One region of the Pseudomonas sp. FG47 genome, then DNA from elsewhere that is predicted to be linked to it. Evidence: riboswitches for the same ligand, from Rfam matches in the RefSeq annotation. Region 1 holds a riboswitch; each other region holds the start of a gene.
What was found. Region 1 has a riboswitch for cobalamin ahead of ACODS5_RS24235 (TonB-dependent receptor). Riboswitches for the same ligand answer to the same signal wherever they lie in the genome.

Region 1 (4,397 bases):
GGAGGTCTGTTGGCCAGCTTGCTGGCTACGCTTGGACACCACGTCATACACCGGCAGCTTCTTCTTGACGATGTGGTAGGCGGCCAGCGTCCACTCGCCGCGTCCGTCCCAGAAGCGTTGTTTCAAGCCCAGCTCGGTCTGCTTGGCTTCGGTCAGTTCCAGGCGCTGCTCGGGACGCAAGGTCAGCAGGTCGCCGACGCCGTCCTCGCTGGTGGAGTACTGGCCGTACAGCGACAAGTCGTCGGTGGCCGCGAACACCAGCCCGGCACGCCAGTTGCCACCGCTCAGGCTGCGGTCGCTGCGAGTGCCATCGACCAGGTTGTCACGGTCGATATGGTTCTGGTCGCGGCGCACGCCGGTCACCAACGACAGGCGCTCGGTGAGTTGCGTTCGGTTTTCGGCGAAAAGCGCAAAGGTGCTGGTTTTGGACAGCATCTGCGGGCGCAGCGGCGAGCCACTGTGGAAACCGCCAGGGGTGGGCTGCCAAGGGTCGAGTGGGTCACTGCCGTTGTCGTTGTAGGGCGAGTTGCTGTCGACATTGAAGCGGATCTTGTTGTACTCCGCGCCGACCACGGTCTTGCTGGCCAGGCCGAACAGCGCATGATCGAAGGTGAAGCTCTGGCGGTCGCCGATCTGTTCCTGGTTATGCCTGATCTCCAGGAAGCTGCGACGCTGGATCATCGCGCTATCGGCATCCCAGGCGTACTCCTCGGCGTTGCGCCAGTGCCGGCGGCTCTTGATGTAGTACAGCTGGTTGCTGGCGCTGAGGCTGTCGTTGATCTGCCAGTCGCTGGTCAGCCGGGTCCATTCATCGTGGTAGCGCTGCTGGTCGTTGCTGACGTTGTAGTTCTTCTTGCGCAGGCTGCCACGCAGGTGGCCGTCGATCAGCGGGGTGCCGTAATAGTTGGCCGGTTGCGCGTCGCCGCGTTCATGGGACAGGGTGAAGCTCAGGTCGTCCGTGGCATCGAAGCGAAGGGCCGCCGACAGCGCCAGGCTGCGCGAGTCGGTGCGGTCGACCCAACCGTTACCCGCTTGCTGGTTCAGGGTGAGGCGGTAGCTCAGGCGGTCGCTCAGGCTGCCGCCGCTGTCCAGGCCGAGCTGCTGGCGGTCCCAGGAACCGTAGCCCAGGCGCAGGTGGTTGCGGATGTCGCCGCTGAAGGGCTTCTTCGGGATCACGTTGACCACCGCGCCGGTGGCGCCTTCGCCATACAGCACCGAGGCCGGGCCGCGGACCACCTCGATACGCTCGACCATCCACGGGTCGACCGGGTAGGTGAGGGTTCCGGCGCCAGCGTAGAGTCGCGAGCCATCGAACAGGGTCATCACCGAACTCTGGCCGCTGAAGCCGCGTGCCGACAGGCCAGTGCCGCCATCGCCCGGGGAGCCGATGAAGGTGATGCCCGGCGAGCGGGTCACGGCGTCCTGCACGGTCTGGTTATTGCGCCCGAGTATCTGCGCCTCGGTGAGGGTACTGGTGCTGGCTGGTGTTTCCAGGGCGCTGAGGTTCAGGCGCGAGCCGGCTTGCGTCGGCGTCGCCAGGTCGATGGCCTGCGGGTCGCGGTTGTCGGTGATCGCCGTGGAGGGCAGGGTAAGCGTGGCGCCGGGCTGATCGTCGGCCAGCGCGGGCAGGGACACGGCCAGGCAGGCCGCCAGGGTGTGAAGCTTGTTGAATCGGGACATGTCGTTCCACTGCTACAGGAATGAATGGATCCCGGTGGAAAACACGCAAAGGCGAATCGCGTAGGCGGGCGCGCACGCGGATACCGGCCTGCGCCCGCCCACCGCGGGTTGCCAAGTGAAGCCTCAGGCCGGTCTCCGGGCTTGCGAGGGTCATGAAGCCTTCACCTTCCCATGCCTGTGCACAGTGGTGTGTCGAAGGTTTCGCTCGCTTACCGTTGCGGGGGCAGCGCCGGACTTGTCGTGGAAAACGACGCACCGGTTTCCCGTTTCACCCTGCGCGCGGCGGCGCAGGACACCTGAAACTGGCGCGCATCTGACCATCGAACCGGCAGGGAGTCAATCGTTTGAATGAAGGCAAAATCTGTGACGCTTTAGCGAGTTAGCGGTATTTGTCGAAACTTTTTCGAACTTTCCCCAGTGGCGTTGTCTCGAACCGGTCGTTCGTCATTCATTCACGTCATGGAGACTGCTGCGCATGTTTACTCGTAACCTGTTGCGTCATTCCTGCCTGCTGGCCTTGCTCGGCGCGCCCCTGGCCGCCACTGCGGCGCCGAGCAGCGATCCGCTGTTCACCCTCGGCCTGCTGGGGGCCTACGACAAGTTCAAGTTCGAGGGCGGGAGCGAATCGGACAAGGAGCACATGGGCCAGGGTGGTGTGTTCGCCACCTTCGGCAACAAGATGACCGCCGAATCCGGCTTCATCTACCAGATCGGCGCCGAGGCCAAGTACGGCAAGAAGAGCGACAACAAGCTCAAGGAGGCCCAGGCCGACCTCGACCTGGGCTGGCGCGCCGCGCTGGATGCGCGCAACTTCGTCGACCTGACGCTGGGCGGCGGCTACAGCTGGACACGCTTCGAGCCCGAGATCAACGACCTCGACACGCGGCTGACCTACAAGTCGCCGTTCGCCAAGGCGGCGCTGGGCTACAACCACCAGTTCGATGCCTCGACCCTGCGCGTGGAAGTGGGGGCACGGCGTAGCATCGATGGGCGGGCGCGCCTGAAGGTCGATGACTACGGCAGCGACAGCGTCGACATGAAGGATCGCACCAATCCTTACGCCGAGGTCACCTTGCTGATGAACCAGCAAGGCGGCATGCCGGTGCAGGTGGGGGCGTACTACACCCGCACCGAATACAAGCTCGACGAGGACACTCCGGTGGCTGACAACACCAAGCTCAAGCGTGATGAGTTCGGGGTGAAGGTGGGGTTGGCGTTCTAAGCGCCTGAGCGCTCCCAGGTACCGCGCAATCGGTAGGCGCCGGCCAGTCGGCGCCTACGCTTTTGGCGCGCCGGTCAGCGACCGCGCCGACGCGACACCCGTGCCTCGATATTCTTGCGGCCAATCAACAACGGCGGCTTCTCCAGCACCGGTTGGTCGGCCAGCCACTTGTACATCACCAGGCAGTCCACCAACCCCAGTTCGGCGTGTCGATAGGCCTTGGGCAGGCGTCCGACCGTGTCGAAACCCAGCTTGTGCCAGAGCGCCACGGCCACCTCGTTGGTCGCCACCACCGAGTTGAACTGCAAGGCCAGGAACCCCTCCTGGCGGGCGAGTTTCTGCGAGTGTTCGCACATCAGCCTGGCCACGCCACGGCCACGGGCGTGCTCGCTGACCATGTAGCCACAGTTGCCCACGTGCCCGCCGGGGCCAGCGGCGTTGGCCTTGAGGAAATACGAACCCAGCAGCGCGCCGTCGGCCTCGGCCACCAGGGTGCGCAGCGGAGCTTGCAGCCACAGCGCGCGCGCTTGTTCAAAGCTGAGCCCAGGGTCGAAGGCGTAGGTCTGGCGAGCCTGGACGATGGCCTGGAAGGTGGGCCAGAAGCGTTCGAAGTCTTCCGGGGTCATGGGGCGGATTTGGATCATGGTGGTTCCTGCGGGTACTGAGCCGCTCAGTCTGGGCGGCGCGGCGCCGTCGTGCAAGAGCGACGGCGCCTGGTGCGTCAGGCGCCGGGCTTGCCCACGGCATCCAGGGCCCGGGCCGAGTAGACCAGCGCGGCGCCGGCGTTCATCGCCACGGCCACGCCCAGCGCCTCGGCGATTTCCTCACGGGTGGCGCCATGCTTGACCGCCTGCTGCGAATGCACGGCGATGCAGCCGTCGCAGCGGGTGGTGACGGCCACCGCCAGGGAGATCAGTTCGCGGGTCTTGGCATCCAGGTGGTTGGTCTTGGCGCCGGCGCCGCTGGCGGTCATGTAACCGGCCACGGTATCGGGGGAAAGTTGCTTGAGATCGCCGATGCCGGCCATCAACTGCTTACGGTAGGCGTCCCAGTCCATCATGCTCATCGTGTTCACCTTGTTAGGTTGGCAACAGGAGCTTTCAGGCTAGTCGATGTTGGCGGCGGCGGGGCACAGAAGGAGGGAGGGGCCTCGGCAAGCTCGTCTCCCTGAGGGCGCGAGCTTGCCAGCGAAGGCACCCGGTCAGATGTAGATGAACACCAGCACCAGGGCGGCGACCACGGCCCATTTTTCCAGGTAGTAGCGGGTGCGGTTGCGCTTTTTCATGGCCTTGCCGCGTTCACGGATCTTGTAGATGCGGGTGAACAGGCGATTGATGCCACCGGTCTTGTCGTTGGCGTCGTTGGGCGCGGCAGCGGCGGCCATCACGTTGCGGCTGAACCAGCGGTTGAACGCGCTTGCCCAGCGGTACTTGAGCGGGCGCTCGACGTCGCAGAACAGGATGATGCGGTTGTGCTCGGTGGTGTTGGCGGCGTA
Region 2 (4,397 bases), on a different contig from region 1:
CCTGCGCCGGTTTGCCGAGGGCCAGCAGACGGCCCTGATCGAGCACGGCCAGGCGATCGCAGGTCAGCGCCTGATTGAGGTCGTGCAACGCCACCAGGGTCGTTATCGGCAGCGCCTGGACCTGGCCGAGCAAAGTCAACTGGTGCTGGATGTCGAGGTGGTTGGTCGGCTCATCCAGCAACAATACCTGCGGGCGTTGCGCCAGTGCGCGGGCGATATGCACACGTTGGCGTTCGCCGCCTGACAGCTCACCCCAGCGGCGTTGGCCCAGGTGACTGGCGTCGACGTCGGCCAGTGCCTGCTCGACGATGGCGCGGTCGCCTGCTCCGAAGGGAGCCAGGGCCGATAGCCAGGGGGTGCGGCCCAGGGCGACGGCGTCGAACACGCGGATCGCATCCAGGGTGTCGGCCTGCTGCTCGACCAGGGCCAGGGCCTGGGCGACACGGCGGCGGGGCAGGGCCGCCAGGGGTGTGCCGAGCAACTGGACGCTGCCGCTGCTGGGCGCGCGCAGCCCGGCCAGCAGCTTGAGCAAGGTGGACTTGCCGGAGCCATTGGGGCCGACCAGGCCGAGGGTCTCGCCGGGCCGAACGGCCAGGTCGATACCATGCAGCACCTCGCGCCCACCTAGGCGCAGGTGCACGCCCTGGCAACTGATGGGGGCCATTGCGGGGGTGTGCAGCGCCGTCATGGGCGCCCCCGACGGCTGACCAGGATCAGTGCGAACAGCGGCGCGCCGATCAGTGCGGTGACCACACCCACCGGAACCACCTGGCCGGCGATCAGCGTGCGCGACAGGATATCGGCGACGATCAGGAACAACGCCCCGCCCAGCGCGCTGGCCGGCACCAGGCGGCTGTGCCCGGGGCCCAGCAACAGGCGCAGCGCATGGGGAATGACCAGCCCGACGAAACCGATGGCGCCGACGATCGACACCATCACCGCGGTCACCAATGCCGCGCAGCTGATCAGCAGCAGCTGGGTGCGGCGCACTGGCACACCGAGCGAGGCGGCGGAATCGGCGCCGAAGGTGAAGGCATCCAATGCCCGCCGATGGCCCAGGCAGACCAGCAGCCCCAGCACGGCCATCGGTACCGCCAGGGCTACCGATGGCCAGCGCACCCCGCTGAGGTTGCCCAGCAGCCAGAACAGGATGCCGCGGGCTTGCTCGGCGGTGGCGGATTTGGTGATCAGGAACGCGGTGAGCGCGTTGAACAGCTGCGAGCCGGCGATCCCGGCAAGGATCACCTGGGTATTGTCATGGCGGCTGCCGCTGGCCCGGGACAGCGCCAGCACCAAGGCAAAGGCCGCCAGTGCGCCGAGGAAGGCGCCGCCGGACAGCGACAGCGCCGCGCCGCCCAGGCCGAGCAGGCCGACCGCCACGGCGCCGGTCGAGGCCCCGGCGGACAGGCCCAGCAAATACGGCTCTGCCAGCGGGTTGCGCAGCAACGCCTGGAGAATCACCCCGCAGGTGGCCAGGCCCGCGCCGCAGGCAGCGGCCACCAGGGTACGCGGCAACCGGTAGTTCCAGACGATGCCGGCGTCGATCGGATCGAGTGGGTAGCCCGCTTGCCACAGATGATTGGCCAGCACCTGCCAGAACACTTCGGCGCTCACTGGGGTTTCGCCGATGGCGATACCCGCGAGCATGGCCAGGCCCAGGGCGAGCAGCGCGAAGGCGCCAAGGGGCAGCAGGCGACTCATGGTTGCGCCGCTTTACCGCTGGCGAAGGCCGTGGACAGCACTTGCAGCCCGCGGAACAGACGCAGGCCGGCCTGCATGGCATCGGCGTCGAGGACGATGATGCGGTCCTGTTTCACCGCCTCCATGTTGCGGGTCAGCGGGTCGCTGCGCAGGAACTGGAGTTTCTTCTGATAGTCATCGGCAGGGTAGCGGCGTCGGTCCATGCGCGCGATGATCAGCCAGGTGGGATTGGCCTTGGCCAGGGTTTCCCAGCCTACGGTCGGCCATTCCTCGTTGGACTCGACCACGTTGCGCACCCCTAGGGTCTGCAGCATGAAGTCGGCCACGCCCTGACGGCCGGCCACGTACGGGTCGAGCGCCAGGTCGGCGCTGGAGAACCAGAACAACGCGCTGGTGTGGCTCAGGTCCTTGCCCACCAGTTGTTGCTGAGCACGCTGCAGGCTGCCCTGGAGTGCTGTGTTGAGGGCGGCGCCGTGCGCCTGCACGTCGAAGATCTCGGCCAGTTGGCTGATGCTCTTGTAGATGCTCTGCACCTTGAACGGTTGCAGACGGGTGCCATCGGCGCCCACCAGGTTGTCCTTGCCTTCGCAATCGGAGGGCAGCAGGTAGGTGGGAATCTGCAATTCGGCGAACTGTTCGCGGGTGGCGACCGCGCCTTGGGCACCGACCATCCATTCGAACTGCACCACCACCAGTTGCGGACGCTTGGCCACCACCGCCTCGAAACTTGGTTCGTTATCGGCCAGGCGCTCGACCTTGTCGTTCTGCGCCTTGAACTCGGGCAGTACGTTGTTGAACCACAACGAAGTGCCGGCCAGGCGTTCGCCCAGGCCCAGGGCATAGAGCAGTTCGCTGCCGGCCTGGCCGATGGTCACCGCGCGTTCGGGCGCCCGGGCGAAGGTCTGGGGCACGCCGCAGTTGTCGAGGGTCAACGGATACTGGGTGGCACTGGCAGGGCTATCGGCCTGGGCCAGCGCGCACAGGGTCAAGCCGGCGACGACGGTGGCGAGGTGGGGCAACATGGTGGGGCGGTCTCCTGTCTTGCGTTGTGCGGTCATGGGCACGGACAGGCATCGCCGGGCACGAGCGAGGGGCTGCGAGCGCAAGGCGGATGACCATCCCGGACACCCCGCCGGTTGGTGAACACGTGCCGGCAGGTCTCCTGACTGGTGCGTCCAGGCCCGACGCCGGCCTTCCCGGATGGATCATCCAGTGGCATCGATGGCGTGGGCTCGGCACCTACAGTTGCGGGGGCAGTTCCGTTCGGCGCGCGCTGGACGCGCCTGGGATTCCCTTTTGATTCCGTGTGGAAACCGGCGGGCGGCATGGTAGACCATCGCACCGCCGGGCGAAACGCCTTTACAGGTACTTGAGCCAGGCCAGGTCGCGGCGCCGCGCCTTCAACCGGGCGAAGCCGCGGACCGGCAGGTACAGCGCGGCAGCCAGCAACATGGCCAGCAGCCAGACCGCGGCGACACCCTCGAAACCGAAATATTCGCCCTGGTTGCGGCCGAACAGGCCGACGCTGGCCAGGTACAGCCCCTTGAGCACATACAGGTGCAGCAGGTAGAAGAACATCGGCGCCGCGCCGAACACCGCCAGCGCGCCGATCCAGCGAGCGCTGCCGGCACGCTCGAAGGCGCGTAGCAACAGCAGCCCGGCGCCCAGGGTCAGGGCCAGGAACAGCAGCGAAGGTGGGTACTTGGTGATGTTGAAGAAACTCATCAGCGTCTGCGTGACACTGGGGTAACTGCTCCAGGGCGCTTCGCCGTAACCATTGAGCAGGCGCAGTGCAACGAAACCCAGCAGGGCCAGAGCCCCGGCCAGCAGCAGCCGCCGTTGGCGGGCATCGGCCTGGCTGGTGCGGGCGAACCATGGGCCAAGGGCGTAGCCCAGGACGATCACGCCGATCCACGGCAACAACGGATAGGATGTGCGCAAGCGTAAGTTGTCGCAGACCTCCAACCAGCCGCGATCGTGCAGGACCGCCCAGGGCACATGCAGGGCCGATGCCTGCTCGAAGTGCAGGCCATCGAGCAGGTTGTGGCCAGCGACGATCAGCGCGCCCAGGGCGATAAGCGCCGGGCGTGGCAACCACACCAGCAGCGACAGGGCGATCATGCTCAGGCCTATGGCCCAGATCACCTGCAGGTAGATCACACTGGGTGGCAGCTGGAAGGTCCAGGCGAAGTTGACCAAGGTGACCTCCAGCACGACCAGGAACAGCCCGCGCTTGAACAGAAAGGCCGAGACGTCGCCACGGCCCTGGTGCTTTTCGCCGTACAACCAGGCGGACAACCCGGTGAGCAGCACGAACACCGGGGCGCACAGGTGCGCCAGGGTGCGGCTGGCGAAAAGGCTGGGGTCGGTGGCATCGATCGTCATCGGGTCGCTGACCTGGCGGTGCAGAAAGAAGGTTTCGCGCACGTGGTCCAGGAGCATGAACAGGATCACCAGGCCGCGTAGGGCGTCGATGCTTTGCAGGCGTTGGTTGGGCAGGGGGGAAGGGGCAGTGGCGCTGGTCATTGGCTGGGTCGCAGACAGGAATGGCATTTCAAATCAAATGTTATCGTATAACATTTCACTGGCGCCTGAACAGCTCGATTTCGTGTGGAGGGCCACCAGGCGTTCACCACGACCCCAGCAGCGCCTATCAGTCACTCTGCATTGAAACTTTTTTCGCGGCCTGGCCAACC
Region 3 (4,397 bases), on a different contig from region 1:
CGGCCCCTCGCCCAGGCGCGGGCGTTCGTGCAGCTCGCCGTGATACACCGCCGGGCCACCCAGCTCCACCCCCAGGGCACCGGCCCCCGCCGCCATCACCGGGCCGGCGTTGGGGCTGTCCCATAGCGGCGCCTGCTTGCGCCAGCAGGCCAGGGCCAGGCGGGTCTTGCCCAGCAGCGCATAGGTCAGCGCTACCAGCCTGGCGGGAATATAGTTCAGCCCATCGTCGATGCGTGCCGCGCACCAGCCGAAGCGCTCGAAACGTTCGTTGCGATAGCCCCACATGGCATCCAGGGTATTGCTCAGGCGGTACAGCACCACCCCCGGCGCCCCGGCCACGACGAACCAGAACAGCGCGGCGAATACCGCATCGCTGCCGTTCTCCAGCACCGACTCAGTGGCCGCCCGGGCCACGGCGGGTTCGTCCAGTTCGCGGGTCTCGCGGCTGACCAGGTAACCGACGCGCCGCCGCGCCTGCTCCAGGTCGCCCTGGCGCAGCGCCTGGGCCACCGGCAGCACATGCTCACCCAGGCTGCGCAGGCCCAGGGCGCAGTACAGCGCCAGCACGTCCACCAGCCAGCCAATAACAGGTAGCCAGGAAAGAATCAGCGCCAGCAAGGTCAGCGGCACGACAGCCAGGAACCAGGCCGTGACACCGTGGCTGCGCCAGCCCCGGCCACCGGCGTTGAAGCGCTGCTCCAGGCGCACGGCGAGGTTGCCGAAACCGACCAGGGGATGGCGCCGCCTCGGCTCACCCAGCAGTGCATCCAGAGCCACGCCGGCCACGGTCAGCAAAGCCACACTCATGACCGCTCTCCCCACTGGTTCTCGTAGAGCATGTCACTCAACGGCCGTTGCTCGGCCCAGTCTTCGAGCACCAGCATCGGCGCCGGATAGAATTCGGTCACCGGCCCCAGGCACAGCACCGCCATGGGCTTGGCACCTACGGGCATGCCCAGCAGCTCGGCCAGGGCCTGCGGCTCGAACAGCGACACCCAGCCCATGCCCAGCCCTTCGGCCCGCGCCGCCAGCCACAGGTTCTGGATGGCGCAGGCCAGCGAAGCCAGGTCCATCTCCGGCAGGGTGCGGCGGCCGAAGACATGCGCCTCGCGCTTGTCCATCAGCGCGGCGACCAGCACCTCGGCGCAGTCGTTGATGCCTTCGACCTTGAGCTTCATGAACTCATCGGAGCGCTCGCCCAGGGCTTCGGCGGTGCGCACCCGCTCCTGCTCCACCAACGCCTGGATACGTTCGCGCAAACCGCGCTGGCTGATACGAATGAAGCGCCAGGGCTGCATCAGGCCCACGCTGGGGGCCTGATGAGCGGCGGCCAGCAGACGCCCGAGCAACTCGGGGGCCACCTCGCCGCCGGCGAAATGGCGCATGTCGCGGCGCTCGCCGATGGCCCGGTAGATGGCCGCGCGCTCAACGGCGCTGTACGCGTGTTCGCTCATGGTCGCAACAGCGCCGCCGCCGCGTCGGGGTTGGACGGAAAATAGAAATGCACGTAGGAAGCGGTCAGCCGTCCCAGGCGGTAGACCGCCTCGTTGCCGCGTCCGCCGTTGGGGCTCAGGCCCCGGGCAATCGGTTCCAGCTCGGTGCTGGTCAGTGAATGGTGATAGGTGTGGCCGCGCAGGATGCCTTCGGGCAACTCGACGGCCTGCAGGGCCAAGGCCGCCAGGCGCTTCTGCATGGTCGCCTCGCCCGGCAGCAGGCCTGCCAGCGGCGCACGCACACCGGCCACATCGGTCAGGGCGTCGAGCAGGTAGAGCATGCCGCCACACTCGGCCAGCAGCGGCTTGCCCTCGGCGTGGTGGCCACGGATCGCCTCCAGCATCGGTGCGTTGGCGGCCAGGGCCTGATGGTGCAGCTCCGGGTAGCCGCCTGGCAGGTACAGGCTGTCTACATCAGGCAACTCCCGATCATGCAACGGCGAGAAGAATTCGAGCTGCGCGCCGAGGCTGCGCAGCAGATCCAGGTTGGCGCCATAGGTGAAGGCGAAGGCTTCGTCATGGGCCACCCCGATGCGCACCCCGGCAAGCGGTGTGGTCACGCCCAGTGGCTCAGGCCGGGCAAAACCGACCGGTGGCGGCAATGCTGCATCGCAGCTGGCACCCAGCGCTTCGGCGGCGGCATCCAGGCGCGCATCCAGGTCATTGAGTTCACTGGCCTGGACCAGGCCGAGGTGGCGGCTGGGCAGCTCGATGCCACGCTCGCGGGACAACCCGCCGTACCAGCGCAGGCCTTCGGTGAGGCTGCCTTCGAGCAACTGCGCGTGGCGCAGGCTGCCAACCCGGTTGGCCAGCACCCCGGCGAACGGCAAGTCGGGCTGGTAACGCGCCAGGCCCAGGGCCAGGGCGCCGAAGGTCTGGGCCATGGCCGTGCCATCGATCACCGCCAGCACCGGCACGCCGAAATGACGGGCCAGATCGGCGCTCGACGGCGTGCCGTCGAACAGCCCCATCACGCCTTCGATCAGGATCAGGTCGGCCTCGCCCGCCGCTTCCCACAGCAGGCGACGACTCTCCTCGGCACCGATCATCCACAGGTCCAGCTGATAGACCGGCGCGCCACTGGCACGCTCGAGGATCATCGGGTCGAGAAAGTCAGGCCCGCACTTGAACACCCGCACCTTGCGCCCGAGGTTGCGGTGCAGGCGGGCCAGGGCGGCGGTGACCGTGGTCTTGCCCTGGCCCGAGGCCGGGGCCGCGATCAGCACGGCGGGACATTGGCGCGAGTCACTCACAGCTCGACGCCCTTCTGTGCGCGGATACCGGCCTGGAAGGCGTGCTTGAGCATGCCCATCTCGGTGACGGTGTCGGCCAGCTCGATCATTTCCGGCTTGGCTGCACGGCCGGTGACGATCACATGCTGCATCGGTGGGCGGGCCTGGATGTCCGAGAGCACCTGGTCGAGGTCGAGGTAGCCATGCTTGAGGGCGATGTTCAGCTCATCGAGCACCACGAACTGGATCGACGGATCCTGCAGCAACTGGCGCGATACCGCCCACGCGGCCTCGGCGGCGGCGATGTCGCGCTGGCGGTCCTGGGTCTCCCAGGTGAAGCCCTCACCCATCACGTGATAGCGCACCTGCTCGGGGAAGCGGCGGAAGAACAGCTCTTCGCCTGTGCTGTTGCGACCCTTGATGAACTGCACCACGCCGCACTGCATGCCGTGGCCCAAGGCGCGGGCCAACATGCCGAAAGCTGAGCTGCTCTTGCCCTTGCCGTTGCCGGTCAGCACCAGCAACAGGCCGCATTCGTTGGGGGAATTGGCGATGCGCTCGTCGATGATCGCCTTCTTGCGCTGCATGCGCGCCAGGTGACGTTCGTCGCGTTCGGTGGATTCGCTCATCAGGGGTCTCCGCGGGCTGTCGCAGGGGCAGCGACAGAAAAAGGGCGGGCAGACGGAGAACGCGCAGGGGCCGTGGCGCAGGCCACATCGCTGGCGCATCACCCTCCGTGATGCCGTTGGCAGTTGCAGGCCGGTCTCCGGGCTTGTGAGCGGGCCTGGCCCGGGCTGCGCGCCTTCCCGGGCGATACACCCAGTGGCCTTGCGCAGCGTTGACTCACCTACCGTTGCGGGGGCAGCGCCGGACTCGCACCTTGGCTGGCGCTCACCGGCTTCCCAGTTTCACCCTGCCGAGCCACGGCTCGCAGGGCACCTGAAACACGCCGCGAAGGTTAGAGGGTTGCATCAGGAGCGTCAATCGAGCATGGACCGATCTGGCCTGGATCAATGGCCGATCCGCCAGCTTGTGCCACACTCAAAGCAGTGATATCACATAGCCATCACCGCGACCGACCGCGACCACAATGACAAGGAGCGCGCAGCATGCAAGGCCTGATCATCAACAACCCCCGCCTGGAGTTCCTGCGCCCGGCCCTGGAACGCTGGGTCGACTGTATCGACCGCTTCAACCAGTTCCAAGGCGATAACGAGGCCCCGTATTGGCACGGCGCCGCCGCCAACACCGGGATGCTCGCGGCGGCGGCCTGGCAGGCCGAGCTGGTGGCGCTGGAGCAATACACCAGCAAGAAACAACGCGACGAAGGCGAGCGCGAGGCGCGCGGCGACCTGTTCATCGGCAATGCCGAGGACTCGATCCACCTGCACGCCAGCCAGCGCTGGCCACGCATCGCCCGCCTCGACCTGGCAGCGGCCTTGCAGGAGAGCGCCAGCCAGGCCAAGGCGATCGCCTACGCCAGCCAGTTCAAGGCCGGGGCGTTGTTCGTCACCCCGTGGAAGGCCGGGCAGCACGCCAGCCCCGAAGAACTGCAGGACCTGGTCGACGACCTGCAAAAACACACCGCCTGCGCGATCGCCTGGTACTTCCCCTATGCCTACCGCAAGCTGCATAACGAACTGGGGCAGTACTTCCCTGGGGTGGCATTGCT

Region 2: it holds a riboswitch for cobalamin, as region 1 does, so the genes downstream of both, ACODS5_RS04355 (ABC transporter substrate-binding protein) here and ACODS5_RS24235 (TonB-dependent receptor) in region 1, are expected to answer to the same signal.
Region 3: it holds a riboswitch for cobalamin, as region 1 does, so the genes downstream of both, cobO (cob(I)yrinic acid a,c-diamide adenosyltransferase) here and ACODS5_RS24235 (TonB-dependent receptor) in region 1, are expected to answer to the same signal.

The regions. Positions count from the first base shown of each region.
Region 1 covers NZ_JBMDJI010000067.1:524-4,920, forward strand. The annotation lists gene ACODS5_RS24235 (TonB-dependent receptor) at 1-1,680, opposite strand, end outside; cobalamin riboswitch at 1,790-1,995, opposite strand; gene ACODS5_RS24240 (outer membrane beta-barrel protein) at 2,156-2,902, shown strand; gene ACODS5_RS24245 (GNAT family N-acetyltransferase) at 2,977-3,546, opposite strand; gene ACODS5_RS24250 (carboxymuconolactone decarboxylase family protein) at 3,624-3,968, opposite strand; gene lpxO (lipid A hydroxylase LpxO) at 4,104-4,397, opposite strand, start outside.
Region 2 covers NZ_JBMDJI010000003.1:27,060-31,456, reverse strand. The annotation lists gene ACODS5_RS04365 (ABC transporter ATP-binding protein) at 1-688, opposite strand, end outside; gene ACODS5_RS04360 (FecCD family ABC transporter permease) at 685-1,701, opposite strand; gene ACODS5_RS04355 (ABC transporter substrate-binding protein) at 1,698-2,723, opposite strand; cobalamin riboswitch at 2,837-3,034, opposite strand; gene ACODS5_RS04350 (acetyltransferase domain-containing protein) at 3,061-4,227, opposite strand.
Region 3 covers NZ_JBMDJI010000019.1:58,235-62,631, reverse strand. The annotation lists gene cbiB (adenosylcobinamide-phosphate synthase CbiB) at 1-807, opposite strand, end outside; gene bluB (5,6-dimethylbenzimidazole synthase) at 804-1,454, opposite strand; gene ACODS5_RS15600 (cobyrinic acid a,c-diamide synthase CobB) at 1,451-2,746, opposite strand; gene cobO (cob(I)yrinic acid a,c-diamide adenosyltransferase) at 2,743-3,354, opposite strand; cobalamin riboswitch at 3,466-3,683, opposite strand; gene ACODS5_RS15590 (hypothetical protein) at 3,835-4,397, shown strand, end outside.